Regions from separate parts of the Planifilum fulgidum genome, predicted to be linked through region 2. Evidence: a T-box and tRNA genes for the amino acid it is inferred to sense, from the RefSeq annotation. Region 2 holds a T-box; the other holds one or more tRNA genes.

Region 1 (10,798 bases), on a different contig from region 2:
CTCGCGGGTCCGCAGATTGTACACCCGCTGGAGATACTCCAGATTTTCCGCGTCTTCCTGGGAAAGGAGCGACGACCGCCCGGTCTGCATGCAAACCACCAGGGGTTTTCCGAAAAACATCTTGGTATAGATGATCCCGAAATCGTAACGCCCGTGGTCGGACACAAAGCCCACGAAACGGACCTTCACCTTTTCGGACTCATCGTACAGGCGCTCGTAGTGGCTCATGTTCGATCCCCCTTCTGCTTGAGTTTTCTTCTCCCCGAATCACCCTCGCTTTCCTGTTTGGTTTTATCGGCTCATCCAAGGAAATACACGTCTCATTCCTTTACCCCATTTTTCGTACGTCCAAACACTCAATCATTTTGTGAAGAGTTGCATTCCTTCACCTTCGCCTCCAGCAGGGAGGCGATTTCGCGGAACAAAGCGAGATCTTCCCCGTCGATGTCGTCCTCCGGCTCCCCGATGACGACCAATTCCCCGATCAGATGATGCCCCTTGTAGAAGGGCACCAACACCTCCGTCCTCCGGCCGACCCGTTCCCGGACCAGTCTGCCTCGGGCTGCCGTCAAACTGTGCAATCCCTGTCCAAAGCGGATGACGGGAGGGTGTGAACTGTAACCGGCATAATGAAAACGGACAAACTCATGTCCCCGGGTGAGGTAGATGCCGACGTAGCGATACGCGGGGACGTGCTCATACAGGGTTTCGATCACGTAGCGGTACAATGCCTCAATGTCCCCGTCCAGCTTGTCCGCCATGACACCGATCTTCGATCGGATTTCATCCATGAGGTCCGCCTTGCGCATCGGATCCATCCCCCATCGACTCCTCCGGATGTTTTATCAGTGTACCACTTGCCGGGCGTTCAAACAACGCATTTTCCCAACATTCTTATGATTGAAACCGTCCCCTGATGGCCCCTCTTACATTCCATACCCGTCCCGATTGTAAAGGAATCCATCCAAGTGTTAAGATGAAATGGGGCTTCGGGCCCGAAACATCACGGGACTTTTCAACAAACCAGAGGTGGAAAACATGGACAACCGCGCATGGATTCGGTTGGTGGAAAATTCGACGCAGACGGAGGTCTCCCTGGAGGACGTCAAGGAGCGATTGGAGCGGTACGTGGACATGGCTTCCCGCACCGGACGCCAGCTGGGCTGGTCTTACGAGGAGGCCGCCTTTCCCTATACGATGGAGGAGCGGACGGAAAACGGAAACAGCTGGCTGATCCTCAAGGGGAAAGATCCCAAGATGTACCGCGGCCTGATCATCGGCGTCAAGCAGGAAGCCGCCGAAAAAGGAGGCCACCACACCATCCAGATCCTCCTTCCTCCCGGCGCCACCCACGGGGACAAGTCAAAGGCCAATGAATTTTGCCGCTACCTCGCCAAGGCGTTCCAGGGGGAGCTTCGCCTGTTTAACGGCCGGATTATGTATTTTTACCCCCGAAAATGACCCGAAAAACCCTTCCGCCGCTTCCCCGCCGACGGGCCGTCGCCCGTCGCTTCTTTTTTTTCAGACTGTTCGGTCACCCAAACCCGCGCCTCCACCTGCAAAATCTTCCTCTTCTCATCGGTGCCAAAAGCGGGTATCCTATAATAGGAACACTTGTTCGGAGGTGTGCGGGGCATGGCGCGAAGGCGAACCGTTCTGTTGGCGGATATGAACGCCTTTTACGCCAGTGTGGAGCAGGCCTTCAATCCTTCCTTGCGAAACCGTCCGGTCATCGTGTGCGGCGACCCTTCCCGGAGGCACGGCATCGTGCTGGCCGCTTCCTACGAAGCAAAGGCCTACGGAGTGGAAACCGGAATGCCCGTATTCGAGGCGAAGCGGCTTTGCCCCCCGGCCGAGCTGGTTCCTCCCCGCATGGCCACCTATCTTCGCGTGTCATCGCAGATCGTGGACATTCTGCACCAGTTTTCCCCGCTTGTGGAGCCGTTTTCCGTCGATGAAGCCTTTGTGGAACTCACCGGATGCGAAAAGCTGTTCGGAGACGGAATCCAGGCGGCTCGCCGCATCAAGGAACGAATCCTGCGGGAGACGGGAATTCGCTGTTCCATCGGGGTGGGCCCCAACAAACTGTTGGCCAAAATGGCCGCAGAAATGAAAAAGCCGGACGGGCTCACCGTCCTGACGGAACAAGACGTCCCCGAGCGGCTGTGGCCCCTTCCGGTCGTCCGGCTGTTCGGCGTCGGTCCGCGAATCTCCCGACACCTGCAGCGAATGGGCATCCGCACCATCGGAGATCTGGCCCAGGCGGATCCCGCCAGGCTCGAGCAGCGCTTCGGCATCATCGGCCGGGTTCTGCACTGCTCGGCCCGGGGCATCGATCCCAGTCCGGTCGATCCCCGCAGCCTGGATAAAAACCGGTCCATCGGTCATCAATTCACCCTGCCGCGGGATTACACGCGGGAGAGCGACCTTCGGACCGTCCTGCGCGAACTGGCGGAGGAAGTGGCCTCCCGGGCCCGCAAAGCCGGCTATACGGGCCGGACGGTCTCCCTCACCCTCCGGAGCTTCGATTTTGGTTCCGTCCACCGCTCCCTCACCCTTTCCGAACCCACGAACATCGGCCGGAAGATGTTTGAAGCGGCGGTGATCCTCCTCCGGCGCCACTGGGATCACCGGCCCGTCCGCCTGATCGGAATCACCTTGAGCAACCTGTCCTCCGACCGGATGATGCAAATGGACCTGTTCGGAAAGCGGGAAAGAGAGCAGCGGTTGGCGGAGGCCATCGACGCCATCCGCAACCGGTTCGGAACGACCAGCATCTTCTGGGCCCGCTCCCTCACCGGAGCCAGCGTCTTCGTCGACCGGGCCGGCAAAATCGGAGGACACCGCATCTGATCTACCGGTCCAGGACGCTTTGGAGAATGTGGCGGCGCTCCGCGGGGGTGAAGCCCTCCCAAAGCCACTCGCCGTAAATGAGCAGGTCCAGGTGGAGGTGCATCCCCGCATTGCTGCGTTTCACCCCGTCGCTGGTGCCCGAGTTCCCCACATAACCGATGACTTCTCCCTTTTTCACCCTTTTTCCGACGGTGATGTCGCCCTGAATGCTGCTCAGGTGGCAATACCGGGAGAGAACCCCCTTTTCGTGCTGGATCCATACGGACCGTCCCCGCATCTTGTCGAGGATGTATTGCGGCGTCTGTCCCTCGTTTTGAACGCCGATCGAAAGATAGCGGTTCCGCTCCGCCTCCGACATCTCCTGATAGTCGTGGTCGGCGCGGACAACCACCCCGTCCGCCACCGCAAGCACCGGCGTCCGGGAATCGATGGAAATCCCGCTGGTCCAGCTGAAATAATCCAGCCCCTCATGAACTCCGTTCCGGTAGGGGCGGGGAGCGCCGGGAAGGTGGGAATCCTTCGTGCTCACCCGGGCGCCCTGAATCGGAGTGTCCAGAAAAGACAGGTAATCGATCAAAGCGCGGGCGTCCCCCTTGGGGATTTCCCGCCGCCCGGTTTCCGCCATGGCCGGAACCGAGGCGTTTTGTTCGATGAGGGCGCGGTCTTCGCGGATTTCCACCTGCCTTCCCAACCCTTCCTCCACCACGACGGCGGGGATCCGTATCTCTCCCTTGCGGATAATGGGATATGCCTCCACGGGAAGATAAACGCCGTTACGGCTCAGCACGGGCGCTTCCCTCAACATGGTCAGTTGGACCTTGCCCTGGCGAATCGTGAGAACCCCTTCCCGGGCATCATACTCGTAATCGATTCGCAGCTTCTCCTTCAGGTCGGACAGCCGGAAGGTGACAATTCCCTCTTCCTTCCGGAAGGGAACCTCCACCTTGGCGGACAGCCTTTCCTCCTTTTCCGGCTTCTCCGGGCGGGGAGGAGGGGAAGCCGTCTGCTCTTGCGGCTTCACCGGTTCGCGATGCCACGGCAGGTGCTGATTCAAGAGATTAAACGGAACAAACAGCCACAAAAAAACAACGAGAATCGCCACCGCGACGAGTAAACTAGGTTTGCCCATGGGGATCTCCTTACCCGAGTTTTATCCCTCTCATTTTAACACAGTCCGGATGCGCCGACCAGAAATCTCCTTTCCAGAAAACGGAATGCGGAAAGGCGCGCGAAAAGAAAAAAAGCAAAAGCACCTCGCAAGCGAGGTGCTTTTTGATGGTGGGCAGTATAGGACTCGAACCTATGGCCTCTTCCGTGTCAAGGAAGCGCTCTCCCTCTGAGCTAACTGCCCAAAACGGTGGATCATGGTGGGCCCAACAGGACTCGAACCTGTGACCAATCGGTTATGAGCCGACCGCTCTACCAACTGAGCTATAGGCCCACATCCTGGCGGAGCTGACGGGATTCGAACCCGCGATCTCCTGCGTGACAGGCAGGCATGTTAGGCCTCTACACCACAGCTCCGCGGGAACGGGCTGATCGCCCGCTTCTCCCATGCATTTGGTTGCGGGGGCAGGACTTGAACCTGCGACCTTCGGGTTATGAGCCCGACGAGCTACCGACTGCTCCACCCCGCGCCGAAGACTTCAAGTGAAGGACAGCTATAAATATACACCATGTGAACGAATAATGCAAGGGGTTTTTTTAATTTTTTTTGCTTCCTTTTTCATCCTTGCGCCAGATGTAACGGACCCCGTAGCGCCCGCCCTTGGAGCGGAAAACCTCCACCTCCGCCGGACTGTCGTATCCGTAAACCCACCAGTCCTCCGTCATCCGCGCGGCCAGACATCGGGCTTGAAAGCGGGAATCGTACAATTTGGCCCAGTAAATCCAGCAGCTCATGGTCTCCACTCCTTCGGGATGAACGAAATCCGCTTTCTCCACAAAATAGTGTGTCTACCCGATGCCGGTTTCATGCCGCCCGGTCCCTTGCGCTTTAATGAAACGCATTCGCTCCGTTTTTCCCGCCCCGGCGGTCTTGGGTCCGATCAGCCAGCGCTTCTGTCCCTCAACTCCTCCGCCTCCAGCTGCTCCTCCTCATCCCTCAGCCGGTGGGCCAAGCGGCTGGAAGCCGAAGCGGCGATGCTGGCCACCAAGTCGTCCAAAAACGTGTGGACTTTCCCGTTCTTCTTGGTGTCCAACCTACCGATGACCCCGATCTTGTGTTTGTCCAGATGGCCGAAGGTGGTGACGGCAATGCTGCCGTAACCGAAAACCGAACCCAGGGCCAGGGTTTCATCGCAGCCAAACAGTCCCTCATCCCCTTCGACGAGCGATTGAAGGGGTTCGGACAATGCCTTTTTTTCCGCCAATTGATCCAATTCGATCCCGACGAGAATCGCATGCTGGATCTCCCTTTTCTCCAGGACCGCCAGCACGCTCTCGATGCAATGATCCAGCGTCAAAGTCTCGCAATAGGGAGCCTGCATCCGGTAAACGATCTCGGCAATCTCCTCGATCGTCACTCCCCGTTCTCTCAGCCGCCTCAAGGCGGCCTCCTTCACTTCCCGGCTGTGAACGCGTCTTTTTTCCATCCCATTCACTCCTTTCCCTCCATGATACCACAATTCGGATCGGATATGTTTCAATCCATCCGGATCTTTATCCCGCCGAATTGCCGAGGTATAATAAAAATGATTGCCTTTTTTCTGTCGAAGACTGCCCTGAAAGCCAGAAACGGCTGAGGGGCCCCGGCGCCTTTGTCCCCGACAATTTTTTTCGGCATAATCCTTTCACATAAAGGAGGAATCCCATGAAATACGGAATCGCCATTTTTCCGCAAAAAAAGGTGCAAGATGTGGCCAACTCGTTCCGGAAACGGTATGATCCCCGCTACACGCTGATCCAACCGCACATCACCCTGAAGGAAGCCTTTGAACTGGAAGAGGAAAAATTGCCTGAAGTCGTGGAACATCTGGAAAGGGTCGCCGCAGAAACCGCTCCTTTCACCATTCATTTCCACAAGGTCAGCACCTTCCATCCCATCACCAACGTGATTTACTTGGCGTTGACCGACAACGAACCGGTGACCAGACTCCACGAAAAAATCAATTCGGACCCCATCTACCACAAAAGCCGGTTCGACTACACCCCGCACCTTACCATCGGACAGGAGCTGTCCGACGATGAGCTGCACGACATCTACGGCAGCCTGCGGTTGAAGAAATTCGATCTGACGAGCCTCGTCGATCGCTTTCACCTGCTGTATCAACTGGAAAACGAGTCCTGGACCGTCTATCAAAGCTTCCTGCTCAGGGGAAAAACTGATCCTTCCCTCGGGGAAAGACCATGCGGGGAGGACGGGCAACATGGAGATCCGGGTCATCACGGCGAAAAAGGAAGAGGAAAAAAACGCCGCCCTCGCCCTGCGACGGGACGTATTCGTCAGGGAACAGCAGGTTCCCGAATCGCTGGAGCAGGATGAGTGGGATGAAACCGCCACCCATTTTCTAGCTTATGTTTCGGACGCCGCGGTGGGCACCGCCCGCTTTCGCCTCATCGCTCCAAAGGTGGCCAAAGTGGAAAGGGTGGCCGTCCTCCCCCGTTACCGCGGGCGAGGAATCGGCCGCGCGCTGATGGAAACGGTCGAACGCCACGCCGCCGAATCGGGGGTTTCGGAAATCGTCCTTCACTCCCAAGACCATGCGGTTCCCTTTTACGAAAAATTGGGATATCGGGTTCAGGGCGCTCCCTTTATGGATGCGGGCATCCCTCACCGGAAAATGTCCAAGCGGCTTTCGGGAAAGTCAACCTCTCCGCTTCAGGGCAAGTAAAGCTTCCACCCGGTCCCTTTCAACGGTGCGGCTTCCGAGAGGGCCGTGATAGGGAATGCCGTGGCGTTCTCCGTGAAAATCGGACCCCCCGGTAACGATCAACCGGTGTTTTTCGGCCAAGGCCTCATAACGCCGTTCCGCTTCCGGGTCATGATCCGGGTGATAAGCCTCCAGCCCCGCGAGACCGTTTCGGATGAGCGACTCAACCAGTTCGTCGTCCCCATAAATTCCCGGGTGGGCCAGAACGGGAACGCCCCCCGCCTCGGAGATCCACCGGATGGCCTCGATGGGGGAGATGCGACGCGGCGTGCAGTAGGCCGCTCCCCCTTTTCCCAGGAAGCGCTTGAAGGCTTCATCGATCGATGACACGATCCCTTTGTCGACCAGCACTTCCGCGATGTGGGGCCGACCCACGTTCGCCTCCGGCGCCTGTTCCCGCTTTTTGGCCAACACTTCCTCCATCGTGATCGGAATCCCCAGCTCCCTCAACTTGTTCACCATCATTTCATTCCGCTTTAGGCGGACTTCCCGGAGCGAGCGAAGCTTCTCGGCGAAATCCCGGCCGATTTCCCCCGGAAAATAGCCCAAAACGTGGATTTCCTTTCCTTCCGCGAGGGTGCTGATTTCCACTCCGGGAATGACATCGACCCCCCATTTCGCCCCCGCCTTCATCGCTCGCTCCACCCCGGCCACCGTGTCGTGATCCGTCACGGCGACGGCGGCCAACCCGGCTTCCCGGGCCGCGCGCACCAGCTCCTCCGGCGAATATTGCCCGTCGGAGGCCGTGGTGTGTGTGTGAAGATCGGCTCGGTTCACAGCAATCCCTCCTCTCCACTGATCATATCGTAAACCAAGGACGCATAAATTGAAATAGTCGTCTCCATATTTGCCGCAATTCGTGAAAAACGGGATTGAACCTTGTCCAGGAAGGGAAAAAGGTAGGGAAACCAATCGCCTGAAGGAGGAGCGACATGCGGTTACTGGCCAAGCGCATCACGGGTATCGTCTGTCCCCGCCGGGTGATCGATCAGACGCTGACGTCTCAAGGGTTTGTTCGCCGGAGACAGCATCCGCCCGTTTATGACATCCAGATCGAAGATGTCGCCTCCGGAACGGTTTACCGTCTGCGCATCCCCACCGATTCCCCCCATCCGGATCTTGGTTCCTCCGACGAAACCCTGCTCCGATTGGGTCCGCCTTCCATCCGCTGCAATAAGAGCATGAAGGGGCACTTGCGGAACCAGCCCATTCCCTCCTCCGTATTGACCGCCGCCAATGAAAAAATCGCCGAAATCGCCTCTTATCTGCGCACTCCGTCCTACCGCTGAACCCATTCCGTTCCAAGACAAAACCCTTTTTCCGCCTTTGCGGAAAAAGGGTTTCTTTTGTCCGCCGGTCAGTCCTCCTCTTCCCCAGAATCGCCGGACGGGGCGATCGACTGAATCGTGGAAACGACTTCTTCCGAAGAGGCGCCTTCGGAGATCTCCCTTGCATCTCCGTTGAGCAGAAACGCGTCCGGTACCTGTTCCCGTTCCTCCTCCTCCGTCGCTGAAGCCGGTTCGGCTTCCCCGGGGGACAGCTCCTCAGCGGCCGGATCGGGGCGCCCCATTCCGATCCAGAAAACCGTGCCCTCCACCCGCGATTCGATGGTTCCGTCGTGTTGTATGGCCAGGGTGAAGGATTCCGTTTTTCTTTCCCGGAGAAGCGCCCAGCAGCCGGATCGGTCGGTCATCGCCACCACCACGTAACCCTCATGGGCAAAGGGGAAATCCAGCGGCACCTCCACTTCGGTTTCCCGTTCGGACTCACTGATCGAAAAGGGCGCGTTTCCGCACTGCATCACCGGCGGGAAAAAAACCGGGAAATTCAACTTTTCCGGACCGATGGAACCGTCCGCGATCTTTTCGCCGGTCACCGCCTGGTCCGCCAGAGCTTCACCGGTGACGCACCGCGGAGAAAGATGCTCGGAAGCGATCGCTCCCTGAACAATGTGCCGGGACGAGACCGCCCCCTCCGCCAAATGGTGTTCCATCACGCTTTCCGGCGCCAGCTTCCCGGAGCTGACCGCGCCGTCCGCCAGATGATGCCTCATCACGCTCTCGGGGGCCAATTTCGCCGAGCTGACCGCCCGTTCCGCCAAGTGGTGCCTCATCACGCTTTCGGGAGCCAGCTTCCCGGAGCCGACCGCACCCTCCGCCAAGTGCTGTTCCGTCACGCTCTCCGCCGCCAGCTTCTCCGAACTGACCGCGCCGTCCGCCAAGTGCCGCTCCGTCACGCTCCCGGCAGCCAGCTTCCCTGAGCCGACCGCGCCGTCCGCCAAGTGATGCTCCGTCACGCTTTCGGCGGAAATTTTCCCGGACGTGACGGCCCCGTCCGTCAAATGGTGTTCCATCACGCTTTCCGGCGCCAACTTCCCGGAGCTGACCGCGCCGTCCACCAGGTGATGCCTCATCACACTCTCGGGGGCCAATTTCGCCGAGCTGACCGCCCGTTCCGCCAAGTGGTGCCTCATCACGCTTTCGGGAGCCAGCTTCCCGGAGCCGACCGCACCCTCCGCCAGGTGATGCTCCGTCACGCTCCCGGCGGCCAGCTTCCCGGAGCCGACCGCGCCCTCCGCCAGGTGATGCTCCGTCACGCTCCCGGCGGCCAGCTTCCCGGAGCCGACCGCACCCTCCGCCAGGTGATGCTCCATGACGCTCTCCGGCGCCAGCTTCCCGGAGCTCACCGCGCCCTCCGCCAGGTGATGCTCCATGACGCTCTCCGGCGCCAGTTTCCCGGAGCTGACCGCGCCCTCCGCCAGGTGATTCTCCATGACGCTCTCCGGTACGAGCTTTTCGGAACTCACCGCACCCTCCGCCAAGTGATGCGCTGTTACGCTTCCCCCGGCCAGTTTATCGGAGGTGACGGCCTCATCGGTCAAATGATGACTCATTACGCTGTTGAAAGCCAGCTTTTCACCGGTGACGGCCGAATCCGCCAAATGGTGCCCCGTCACGCTCCCGGGGGCCAGCTTGTCGGCGCTGACCGCGCCGTCCGCCAGATGATAATCCTTCACGCTCGCATGGGCCAGCTTTCCGGAGGTGACGGCGCCTTCTCCGAGCTTGATGGTTGTGACGCAGTAGTCGACCAACTTGTCGGTGGATACCGATTCGGGGGCGATCTTCGATGTGGTGATGGACCGATCGGTCAGCTTGGTGCCGGAAATCGCATTGTCTGCCAAATGTTCGCCCCGGACGGCCCCCTCCTTGATATGCCGACTGCCGACGGATCGCTCTTCCAGATGGTGTTCCCCGATGGCGCCGTCGTCCACATGTCGGCCCTGGATGGCTCCATCGTCGATCGCACCGGAGCTAATGGCGCGCTCGGCAATCTTCGAACGGGTAACCGAACGGTCGGCCAAATGCTTCTCTTGAACGCTTTGGGGAACGAGATGTTCGCCGGACACCGACTGCTTTTGCAGATGATCCTGTCCGACCGAATCGGCGGCGATTTTTTCGGAGGTGACCGCGCCATCATTCAGGTGTCGGCTTTCGATGACCCGGTCCGCCAAATGCTCCTTCCTGACGGCGGCGGTGGTGAGATGGAGCGATTTTACGGACTCGGGGGACAATTTCTCGGAGGTGACGGCTCCCTTCTGCAGCTTGGAGGAGGAGACCGATTCATCGGCCAGTTTGGTGTCGTCCACGCTGTTGCTGGTCAAGTGGCGCGAAAGGATGGAACCGCTTTTGATCTTTTGCGCCGTGATGGTTTCATCCTCCAGGTGTTTGCCCTGAACGTGGCCGATCGCCAAATGATGCGACTGAATGCTGCCCTCTTTCAGTTTGGTTCCATGGATCGAACGATCGGTCAGGCGATCGCCCGGTATGCTGTTTTCCTTCAGATGTTTCGCCTGGATGGTCTCCCGCCGGATGTGATCCCCACTGACCGATTCCGGTGAAAGATGATGCTCCTTGATCGATCCGGGGGCGATTTTGGCGTCGGTGACCGCTCCTTCCGCCAATTTGGAAGCGTCGACGGAAAAGTCGGCCAAATGGTCTTTTTGGATGCTCCCGTACTGAATCTTGGAACCGTCGACGGACCGATTGGCCAGCTTTTCATTGGTCACGGCGTTG
Region 2 (10,798 bases):
TGGCCTTGCTCCTCTCGAAGAGAGGAAAAGGCTTTGTGATCCGCCTAATTTACCAAATCTAATTTCCTTTATCTGTTTATTTCCCATAAACATGCAACCCCTGGCGCTTTTCTTGCGAAAAGAGCCAGGGGGTTTGTCATCAATCTCACCCCCTTCCATGAGAAGGGGGTGAACTTTTATCCCGCCTGCAATCCCACCTGGCGAACCGTTTCAACGCAGCGGTCGCACAGCCCGGGATGGTCGGGATCGTTTCCGACGGAAGGGAGAACCATCCAGCAGCGATCACATTTTTCCCCAGGAGCCGTCGAAACGCGGACGGAAAGACCGTCCCCTGTGACTGCGCGGCCTTCCGGAGCCGCCTCCGGCGGGGCGATTTCCACCTTGGATACGATGAACAACTGCTCCAACTTCTCCTCCATTCCCTCCAGAAGATCCCGCACTTCCCGCGAGGGATAAAGGGTCACCATCGCCCCCAGGGAATTGCCGATCATTTTTTCCCGGCGGGCCTCCTCCAGGGCCTTGAGCACCACATCCCGCAGGTCGAGGAACCGGTCCCATTTTTTCTCGAGGGAATCGTCCAGCCAATCGGTACGGACCGTCGGGAAGTCGGTCAATTGGACGCTGACTTCTTCCGTGCCGGGAATGTGCCGCCACACTTCATCCGCCGTGTGGGGAATGATCGGGCTCACCATTTTGACCAGCGCGAGGAGAATCTCATACATGGCCGTCTGGGAGGAACGGCGCAGTTTCGATTCCGCCGGCTGGGTGTACAACCGATCCTTCAGCACGTCCAGGTAGAACTGGCTGAGAAACACCGCGCAGAAGGTGTGAATCGAATGGTACACCAGGTGGAACTCGTAGCGCTCGTAGGCCTTGGTCACCCGATCGACCAACCGCTGCAACTTGATGAGGGCATACCGATCGATGGCGTTCAGCTCTTCCCAGTTCAACCGGTGGGAAGCCGGATCGAAATCATACAGGTTGCCCAGGAGAAAGCGGAAGGTGTTGCGGATCTTCCGGTACACTTCGGCGATCTGCTTCAGGATGTCGTCGGAGATTCGCACGTCGGCCTGGTACTCCACGGAAGCCACCCAGAGGCGCAAAATGTCCGCCCCGTAGGACTGAATCACCTTGTTGGGCTCCACCGTGTTGCCCAGGGACTTGGACATCTTCCGCCCTTCCCCGTCCAGGGTGAAACCGTGGCTCAGCACTCCCTTGTAGGGAGCCCGGCCGGTGGTGGCCACCGCCGTCGACAGGGAAGAGTTGAACCAGCCCCGGTACTGGTCAGACCCCTCCAGATACAGATCCGCCGGCCAAGTGAGCCGCTCGTCCTCCATCAGCACGGCGGCATGGCTGCTGCCCGAATCAAACCATACATCCATGGTGTCCGTTTCCTTGCGGAAGGAATCATGACCGCATTCCGGACAGCGGACGCCCGGCGGAAGCAGCTCCTTCACATCCTTGGCATACCAGGCGGAGGAGCCTTCCTTCTCGAAAATGGACGCGATCCGGTCGATCGTCTCCTCCGTGATCAGCGGGTGATCGCACTTCTCGCAGTAGAAGATCGGCAGGGGAACGCCCCACACCCGCTGGCGGGAAATGCACCAGTCGCTCCGCTCGGCGATCATGTTGCCGATGCGAACCTCTCCCCAAGGCGGCGTCCACTTGACTTCCTTGATCGCCTCCAGCATCTGCTGGCGGAAGCCGTCGATGGAAGCGAACCATTGCTCCGTCGCCCGGAAAATCACCGGCTTTTTGGTGCGCCAGTCGTGGGGATACTGGTGGGTGATGAAGCCGAGCTTGAGCAGGGCCCCCACTTCCTCCAGCTTTTTCGTGACCGCCTTGTTGGCATCGTCGTAGAACATCCCCTCAAAGCCCGGGGCTTCCGAGGTGAAGCGGCCCTTTTCGTCGACCGGACACAGGACACCCAGTCCGTATTTCTGACCCAGCAGGAAGTCTTCCTCCCCGTGACCAGGGGCGGTATGTACGCAGCCGGTTCCCGCGTCAAGGGTCACATGGTCTCCGAGGATCACCGGACTCTCCCGGTCGTAGAAGGGATGCCGACAGACGACCCCCTCCAGTTCGCTTCCCTTCCAGGAGCCGACCCGTTCAAAACGTTCGATGCCGACCGTCTTCATGACCTCGTCCACCAACTCTTCGGCCAGAAGATACCGACGCTCTCCGGCGCGGACGAGGGTGTAGGTGAAATCGGCATGAACGGCGATGGCCAGGTTGGCGGGAATCGTCCACGGAGTCGTCGTCCAGATCACCACGGCCGTATTCTCCACGGGCAGAATGCCCTTGCCGTCCTTGACGGGGAAAGCGACATAGATGGAGGGTGAACGCTTATCCCGATACTCCACCTCCGCCTCCGCCAGCGCCGTCTCCGACGAGGGAGACCAGTAAACGGACTTGAGGCCGCGGTAGATGTACCCCTTGCGCGCCATCTCGCCGAACAGGCGAATCTGTTTCGCCTCGTACTGGGGCCTGAGCGTCAGGTAGGGATTCTCCCAGTCGCCGCGCACGCCAAGCCGCTTGAACTGTTCCTTCTGCCTCTCGACGAAGGACAGGGCGTATTCCTTGCACATTTCCCGGAACTCTACGGGATCCACCTTTTTCCGGTCGATCCCCTTCTTGGTGATGATCGCATGCTCGATGGGCAAACCGTGGGTGTCCCATCCGGGCACATAGGGCGCGTCGTATCCCTGAAGGGATTTGAAGCGGATAATGATGTCCTTCAGGGTTTTATTCAGGGCGTGGCCGATGTGGATATCGCCGTTGGCATAGGGCGGCCCGTCGTGCAGCACAAATTTCGGCCTTCCCTGACGCCGCTTCTGCACCTGATGGTAGATGTCGATTTCATCCCACCATTTTTGAATTTCCGGTTCCCTTTTGGGCAGATTGCCACGCATGGGGAAATCGGTCTTCGGCAGATTGAGGGTTTGGCTGTAATCCATGCTTTCTCACACTCCTATAAAAAGAAAAAAACCTCCCCCATCCCCCTAGGGACGAGAAGGTTCCCGCGGTACCACCCTAATAGGTCCGCTTTCCGCAGTCGGGAAAACGCACCCGCTCAATCATTCGTAACGTGAATGACCCGGTCTGCCCTACTCCGCAAAGTTTCAGGCGACGGCTCCCGGGGGATTTTGGACAGAAGTCTGGATTAGGCTCCCACCATACCCTAATTCGCTGGTCCGCAGGCTTCCTGTCTACTCGTCCCGTTCTTCGCCTTTACCTGAACTATTTTTGGGAAATTATACCCATCCCATAGGGGCGTGTCAAGGGAATCCATTCGGCTGTGCGGCGGTCCAAATCAGAACATCGCCTTTTTCTTCAGCTTACGGGAAGTGCGACGCAGTTCCCGCCTCGGTTCGTCCTCCTCTTCCAGTTCATAGGAGGGTTCATCTTCGAAAACGGGCGTTTCGTATTCTTGGGTATGGAAGTTGTTCATGTCGGATTCATTCTCATTCGCATTCTGCTGTTCCGTATACTCTTCCAGCTGTTTGCCCACTTCCTCAAGCCCTTCCTCCAGTTCCTCCAGGGACTCCCAGTCGGAGTTCTCCAAAATGTCGAGATGGGACTGGACCAGGGTGCGGAAACGGGCGCGATAAATCGTCGCCTTCTGCTTCAGATCCAGCAGTTCGCTGTGGATGGCCCGCGCCTTCTGCAGCGCCTCATTGATGATCCGGTCGGCGTTCTTCTCCGCCTCCTGGACGATCAACTCGGCCTCCTTCTTGGCGTTCAGGCGCACTTCCTCCGCCACTTCCTGAGCCACGCGGATCGATTTGTGAATGCTTTGCTCCATCGAGGTCAGGGCGGCGGTGGAAGCTGCCTGCGTATCCTGATAACGCTGCGGCGGTTGAACCGCTTGACCGTCGCGCGACGGAACCGGAGCCTGCATCGATTGCTCTTCCATCACCCGCTCCAACTCCGCCTGCAATTCCTCCACTTGCCGCTCCAGTTGCTCTTTCTCCCGGATCAGCAGTTCGAACTCCTTAATGATCTGGTCCAGAAAATCATTCACTTCATCCACATCATAACCGCGAAAAGAGCGTTTAAACTCTTTATCGTGTATATCATATGGCGTAAGCGGCATAATCGACACCTCCTCGGAAGTGCTTCAACGTTTTCTATTCGACAATACTAACAAAAATCCTGCCGGAAAGCTATACCGACTTGTCCAAAATCCAGGTAAAAAAAGGATTCGTTCGTATTTCCCGGAAGAAAAACCTTCAAACGGAACAAAATGTCAGTTCACCCGGCTCACTCCGGCTGTTCCACCCTCACCAGAAACCTTCCCTTTTTTGTTTTTCCCTCCACGGCATCGACCCGAAACCGCCCCCAGCCCCGCAGGGAGACGGTATCGCCTTCCTCCAGCGTGCGGGAGGGGTCCTCCACCACCTTCCAGTTGACCCGGCACTTTCCGCCGCGAATCGCTTCGGAAGCTTTGGCCCGGGACAACCGAAAGACGCCGGAAACCAGGGCATCCACCCGGAGGGACGCCACGGAGACGGTCCGCTGCTCCACCCGGCGTTCCGGCACCGCCAATTCGTTTCGATCGCACAGCTTTACGGAGACCGATTCCGAGCCGATGCGGCTCAGGTGAAGGAGGACAAAGTCGGCGATCTCACGGGCCGCGATCACAAAGCTCTGTCCCTGCGCAATGAGAATGTCACCGATCATCTCCCGCTTGATGCCCAATCCCAACAGAGCACCCAACACGTCCCGATGGTGAAGCTGGCCGGAGCGCCTCTTCACCCTGACGGACAAAAACGACAGACCGAAGGCCTCCTCCTTCGGGGAAATCCATCGGGGGGCAATCAGGCAGCGGCAACGTTCCGCCCCTTCATATCCCCCGTCAAAGTGGCACTGAAGTTCCCCCTTTTGACCGATCAGGGTCTCGACGATCGCTTTCTCCCGCGGATCAAGAAAGGGCGTGCGCACCGGCCGGCCGCGCGACGCCCGGTCGATCCAGTCGAAAGCGCGCTCGACAAAGGGGTGCTCTTCGGGATGAAAATGGTCCCAGATCGCTGATTTTTGCTTGTTCATAACAGAAAGGGACTCAACACCCACCTGAGAATCGCGTAGACGCCTTGTTCGACAAAACGAAGGGCGATGATGGCCACAATCGGGGAGATGTCGATCATGCCGATGGGTGGAATGATGCTCCTGAACACCGACAGATACGGTTCCACCAACCGGGCAATCGCGTAGGCCACCGCCGATTCCCGTGCCTGCGGAATCCAGGACATGATGATGTAAATGAAGATCAGAAGATAATAGGCGTAGAAACCCCATGAGACTAGCTCGAAAACGATATCCATCGGGTCACCTCAACAGATCTTTCGTGTCTTCAGACAGCATGTCGGAGATGGTTCCCTGTATGTCCACATTGGCCGGAGTGCACATGAAGATGTGGCTCCCCAGTTTGTGGATGCTTCCTCCGAGCGCGTAAACCGTGCCGCTGAGAAAATCGATGATTCGAATCGCCTGTTCCCTGCGAACCCGCTGCAGGTTGATGACCACCGGACGGTGGCTCTTCAGATTGTCGGCGATTTCCTGAGCCTCCTCGTAGGAACGCGGCTCGGACAAAACGACGCGGATCTGTTTCTGGGTGTGGAGGGAAACCACTTTGTTTCTCCCCCGCCCCCGGGGCTGTCCGGATTCTGTTTCTTCTACCTCCTCCAGGTCTTCCTCCTCGGGAATCCCGAAAAAGCCCATGATTCGATCCATAAAGTTGCCGATCGGAACCGCCTCCCTCCTCGCCCTCACCGCGATTCGCCAACCAGAACCGATCCCAGGCGAAGCCACGTGGCCCCTTCTTCCACAGCCACCGCGTAATCCTGCGACATCCCCATCGACAGGTGAGGAAGACGGAGCCGCGGATCCCCGGAAAGGCGAATCTCGTCCCGGATTTCCCGCAAACGCCGGAAGATGGGGCGAACTTCTTCAGAATTGTCCGAACGGGGAGCCATCGTCATCAATCCCTCGAGCTGGATATAAGGAAACTCCGCCACCTCCCGCGCAAATTCGGCCACTTCATTCGGAGGCAGGCCAAACTTGGACTTCTCTCCGGATACGTTGACCTGAATGAAACAACGCATTTTCCGGTCGACCCGGCTGGCCCGCCGGTTGATTTCCTCAGCCAGGGAAAAGCGGTCAAGGGAGTGAATATATGTAAATCGAGTGACCACGTCCTTCACCTTGTTCCGCTGCAGATGGCCGATGAAATGCCATGTGCCGCGGCCGTCAAGGGCTTCCCACTTCGGAACGGCTTCCTGCACGCGGCTTTCGCCGATGTCCTTCAGCCCGATATCCAATACTTGTCGGATCGTGTCCGAATCCACATATTTTGTCACCGCCACAACCCGGACATCCCGGGGATCGCGGCCCGATCGTCGGCAGGCTGCTTCGATCTCTTCCTTGACCCGGCTCCAGCGACGCTGAAGTTCGTCCATTACGCCTTCCTTCCTTTCCGCATCCCAATCCAAGCCACCATGCGACCGGTTCGTCCCCGATCCCGGCGGTGGGAAAAGAAATGCTCCTCGTGACAGGAAGTGCACCAGCGGCTGACCAGGAGATTTTCTTCCCGGATCCCGGCCTGAAGCAGCAGTTTTCGGTTGGCGGCCTTCAGATCCAGCATCCATCTGCCCGGTCGGGAGGAAAAAAGCACTCCTGACAGGTCGGAAAGGACTTGACTTAAGGGACCCGCGACATGCTCGTCCACTTCGTAGCAACAACCGCCGATGGACGGGGCGATCGCCGCGAGGATTCCCTCGCGTTTCGCACCCCGCCGCACCATTTTTTCCACCATTCGCGGTCCGATTTTCCCCACGGTCCCTCTCCATCCCGCATGGGCCAGCCCGATGAGGTTGGAATCCGGACTGTAAAACAGGAGAGGAACACAATCGGCATAAAAGGAGGTGAGCAGAATGTCTTCTTCGTCCGTAAGCAAACCGTCGACGGAGGGCAGGGCGGTCTCGAGCGAGTTCCGACCTTTTCCCCGATCTTCGGATGTGACTTCTGCAATATCCGCGCCGTGTACCTGCTCCCCGCAGGTCCATGAGGAGAAGGACATGCCCAGTTGCTCGGCCAGCTTCTGCCGGTTCAACCGCACCCGGTCCGGATCATCTCCGATGTGAAGCGCATAATTGTACTGGAACGGATCCGGGGAAGCCTTTCGTGCACTGATCCCCGCGACGAGGCGGGGAAAGGCTTCTTCCCAGGGATGTAAAGAAAAACAGGGGATTTTCGCATCTTCCCGGTACCGAAAAGGTTCCACGTCCTCCCCTCCTTTATCCTATCTTACCACATATCGGAGAGGAGACAAGGGTCAAGTCGGTCGATAATTGTCGGATGGGCGGCTTAAATAGGGCTTCGGCGACGGTTCATCTTCCAGAGTATGGGAATCCAGGCGGACCAGGATCACATCCGCCCCAATTTTGACGATCTGATTCCAGGGGATCACCCACTCTTTCCCCCCGGACATCCATCCGAAAAACCGGGATTCTCCCGGAACCACCAACGCCGTGATTTGACCTTCCCTGAGATCCAGCTCCAAATCGTGAATTTGCCCCAGCTTTCGGCCGTCCGTGATGCTGATCACGTCTTTGGATTGCAATTCGGAAATCTTGATCATCGGGCTCACCTTGCCTCTGGCGTTTACTTCAAGTATATGAGCCCGATCGGAAAAATGTACGCCGCCCCCGTTCGGGCGCGGCCCGACAAATCTCTTTCAGGCTGTCGACAAAACATCAGGAGGGGGTTTTTCGACTCACCGCCGCGCGGAGTCGAGACGAAAAACCGCCTTCCGGTTCCCAGGCCGACAGAGGCGAACAAGTCTCTCAGATATATTTCTGCATTTGCTGAATGGCCGCCTTTTCCAAACGGGAGACCTGAGCCTGGGAAATGCCGATCTCCTCCGCCACCTCCATCTGCGTTTTTCCCTCGAAAAATCGCATGGATAAAATCGCCTTTTCCCGGTCGTTCAATTTGTTCATCGCTTCCCGGAGAGCAATCTTTTCCACCCAGTAAATGTCCTTCTGCCGGTCATCGCTCAACTGATCCATCACGTAGATCGGATCGCCCCCGTCCTGGTAAATGGGTTCAAACAGGGAAACGGGATCCTGGATGGCGTCCAGGGCAAACACCACCTCTTCCTTGGAGATCCCCATCTCTTCCGCGATTTCCATGATGGTGGGCTCGCGGGAAAACCGGTTCGTGAGCGAATCCCGAACCTGCAGGGCCTTGTAGGCGATATCCCGCAGCGATCGGGAGACGCGGATCGGGTTGTTGTCGCGGAGATAGCGGCGTATCTCCCCGATGATCATCGGAACGGCATAGGTGGAGAATTTCACGTTCTGACCCAGATCAAAGTTGTCGATCGCTTTCATCAGACCGATGCAACCCACCTGAAACAGATCGTTGGCGCTTTCGCCCCGGTTGTTGAAGCGCTGGATCACGCTGAGGACCAACCGGAGGTTGCCGTTCACCAATTTTTCCCTGGCTGACCGATCCCCGGCCTGGTATGCCCGGAACAATTCCCGCATCTCTTCATTGGTCAAAACCGGCAGCTTGGATGTATCCACTCCGCTGATTTCAACTTTGTTTCGCGCCATGGATAACCCTCCTCAGGGAAGCATTACTTGACAGTATCTCCTGAGGAGGGAAATTTATAATTCGCCGGGAGAGGGTCAGACATTTACACCATTTTGTTAAATTCCTTGCGAAGCCGCTTTATAATTCTCTTTTCCAACCTGGAAATGTACGATTGGGAAATGCCCAGGAGATCGGCCACATCCTTCTGGGTCTTCTCCTCGCTCCCGTTCAGTCCGAAGCGAAGTTCCATGATTTCCCTTTCCCTGTCCGACAATTTGTTGAGGGCATCCCGGAGAATGGTGCGGTCCACTTCTTCTTCGATGTTCCGGTAGATGATGTCGTCATCCGTCCCCAAGACATCCGAGAGAAGCAGCTCGTTGCCGTCCCAGTCGGTGTTGAGGGGTTCGTCGAAGGAGACTTCGGCGCGCACCTTGCTGTTGCGCCGGAGAAACATCAGGATTTCGTTCTCGATGCAGCGGGAAGCGTAGGTGGCAAGCTTGATCTTTTTGCCGGGATCAAAGGTGTTGACCGCTTTGATCAAGCCGATGGTTCCGATGGAAACCAGATCTTCGATGTTGATCCCGGTGTTTTCAAACTTCCGAGCGATATAGACAACCAGCCGAAGGTTGCGCTCGATCAGCATCCCCCGGACGGCGGCGTCTCCGCTGGGGAGCTTCTCCAGCAAAATTTCCTCTTCCTCCCGGGTCAGCGGCGGGGGAAGCGCTTCGCTGCCTCCGATGTAATAGATCTCTTCCCCCCTGAATCCCAAAAAGATCAGCAGCCTGTACCAGAACAGTTGGATGGCCAATTTCCACCTGACGAGCATCGATCCGACCTCCTTGCAACAATTCTCGGGATTGGCTCGCCCCAATCTACCCGACCGCCGGCAGGCAGGCGGGATGTATGATCGCATGATAACTGCCGTCCGAGGAAAGGCGACCGCTGTCCAGACCGAGCAGGGCCCGCTCCACCTCGTGCCACCCGCCGCCGGTGCAGATCATGATGCGATCGGGCTTCAGGGCGATCATCATCCCCCCGCGGCTTCCGGCCCCCCGGAAGGGGATGAGCCGAATCCGGGTCATCCACTCCTGCGGGAGGGAAGGCCACTCGGAGGACCAATCCCCGTTTTGCGCGTAAGTCACCAGCTCGTCGGGAAGACACGGGGCGACAGCTTCCAGTTCCACCATGATGACGGGCGTCCGCGTCAGGGGGTCCCGAAGTTGGTTGCCCGTATCGATCAAGCCGGTGCATTCCAGGCTTTTTCCCCCCAGTTCGATGGAGAGCGGCACCAGGAATTGATGAACGGCCTGCCGTTCCTGGAGGGAACGGAACGCGTGGCGCGTGTAGAGCCACACGAGCGGAAAGGCGACCAACACGAACAGCCAGGAAACGGGAGAGCCCCATCCCGTGAATTGGGTGAAAAACACCCCTCCCTCCACCTGTCCGCTTCCGGTGACGAAGTAATGCAGGGCGAACATGGCCCCTCCCATCACGAAGGAAACCAGGTAAAACACCACGATGCTGCGCAAAAAGGCGACGGGAGAGGAAAAACCGAAGGCGGTCCACACCATGATCGCCGAAACGAGCACCTTCAGGGGAAGGACAAAGGCGACGGAAAAGACCGGCCACAGGAGCAGGACCGAATATCCCGCCCCGAGGGCGGACGCCAGCAGAATCCGCCACCATTTCGCCGGCCGGCGGCGGATGGCCGAGGTCATCCACAATATCAACCCGTCGACGCAGAGGTTGAAAAGGAAGACCATGTCCGCGTAGATGACCATCCACTGTCCCCCTTATCCCGACAGCTTGGTGAAAACAGTATATTACAATCTATATTTCAAAGTCTGTCTAAACTTGCGTGTAAATCCAACTTTTTTCGTCGAACGTTGGGGTAAAAAAAAGCGCCCGCCGAAAAAAACGGCGGGCGCTCCGGACGGCTTTATCTGCGCCGTTTGCGCAGGAAGGTGGGGATATTCAGATCGTCATTCGGCGGATGGATGACCAAACCCCTGGAGGAGGGTTTTTCGTCCCGAACGTCGAGGGGCGGTTTTCTCCGCTCTTCCTTTTTCTGATCGAAACCGGTGGCAATCACCGTCACGATGATCTCATCCTTGAGATCTTCATTGATCACCGCTCCGAAAATCATGTTCACTTCCGGATCGGCGGCCGACGCGACGATGCCCGCCGATTCATGCACCTC

The links. The T-box of region 2 lies ahead of ileS (isoleucine--tRNA ligase). A T-box ahead of a tRNA ligase gene usually reads a tRNA of that ligase, here a tRNA-Ile.
Region 1: it has a tRNA-Ile gene. The T-box ahead of ileS (isoleucine--tRNA ligase) is inferred to sense a tRNA for this amino acid. The anticodon was not compared.

What each region holds. Positions count from the first base shown of each region.
Region 1 covers NZ_FOOK01000002.1:26,529-37,326, forward strand. Annotated here, with positions in the region: gene BM063_RS01085 (DUF3055 domain-containing protein) at 1-228, opposite strand, end outside; gene BM063_RS01090 (hypothetical protein) at 357-818, opposite strand; gene BM063_RS01095 (DUF1885 family protein) at 1,039-1,461, shown strand; gene dinB (DNA polymerase IV) at 1,636-2,853, shown strand; gene BM063_RS01105 (peptidoglycan DD-metalloendopeptidase family protein) at 2,855-3,982, opposite strand; tRNA gene BM063_RS01110 (tRNA-Val) at 4,130-4,204, opposite strand; tRNA gene BM063_RS01115 (tRNA-Ile) at 4,219-4,294, opposite strand; tRNA gene BM063_RS01120 (tRNA-Asp) at 4,301-4,377, opposite strand; tRNA gene BM063_RS01125 (tRNA-Met) at 4,415-4,490, opposite strand; gene BM063_RS01130 (hypothetical protein) at 4,558-4,755, opposite strand; gene BM063_RS01135 (phosphatidylglycerophosphatase A family protein) at 4,902-5,447, opposite strand; partial or broken gene BM063_RS01140 (YjcG family protein) at 5,666-6,169, shown strand; gene BM063_RS01145 (GNAT family N-acetyltransferase) at 6,222-6,686, shown strand; gene BM063_RS01150 (PHP domain-containing protein) at 6,660-7,502, opposite strand; gene BM063_RS01155 (hypothetical protein) at 7,658-8,014, shown strand; gene BM063_RS01160 (WIAG-tail domain) at 8,083-10,798, opposite strand, start outside.
Region 2 covers NZ_FOOK01000036.1:19,574-30,371, reverse strand. Annotated here, with positions in the region: partial or broken gene BM063_RS15215 (transposase) at 1-62, shown strand, start outside; gene ileS (isoleucine--tRNA ligase) at 177-2,957, opposite strand; T-box leader at 3,002-3,235, opposite strand; gene BM063_RS15205 (DivIVA domain-containing protein) at 3,314-4,096, opposite strand; gene BM063_RS15200 (YlmH family RNA-binding protein) at 4,264-5,049, opposite strand; gene BM063_RS15195 (YggT family protein) at 5,046-5,324, opposite strand; gene BM063_RS15190 (cell division protein SepF) at 5,329-5,733, opposite strand; gene BM063_RS15185 (YggS family pyridoxal phosphate-dependent enzyme) at 5,769-6,458, opposite strand; gene pgeF (peptidoglycan editing factor PgeF) at 6,458-7,282, opposite strand; gene BM063_RS15175 (YlmC/YmxH family sporulation protein) at 7,334-7,639, opposite strand; gene sigG (RNA polymerase sporulation sigma factor SigG) at 7,845-8,618, opposite strand; gene sigE (RNA polymerase sporulation sigma factor SigE) at 8,702-9,424, opposite strand; gene spoIIGA (sigma-E processing peptidase SpoIIGA) at 9,471-10,379, opposite strand; gene ftsZ (cell division protein FtsZ) at 10,538-10,798, opposite strand, start outside.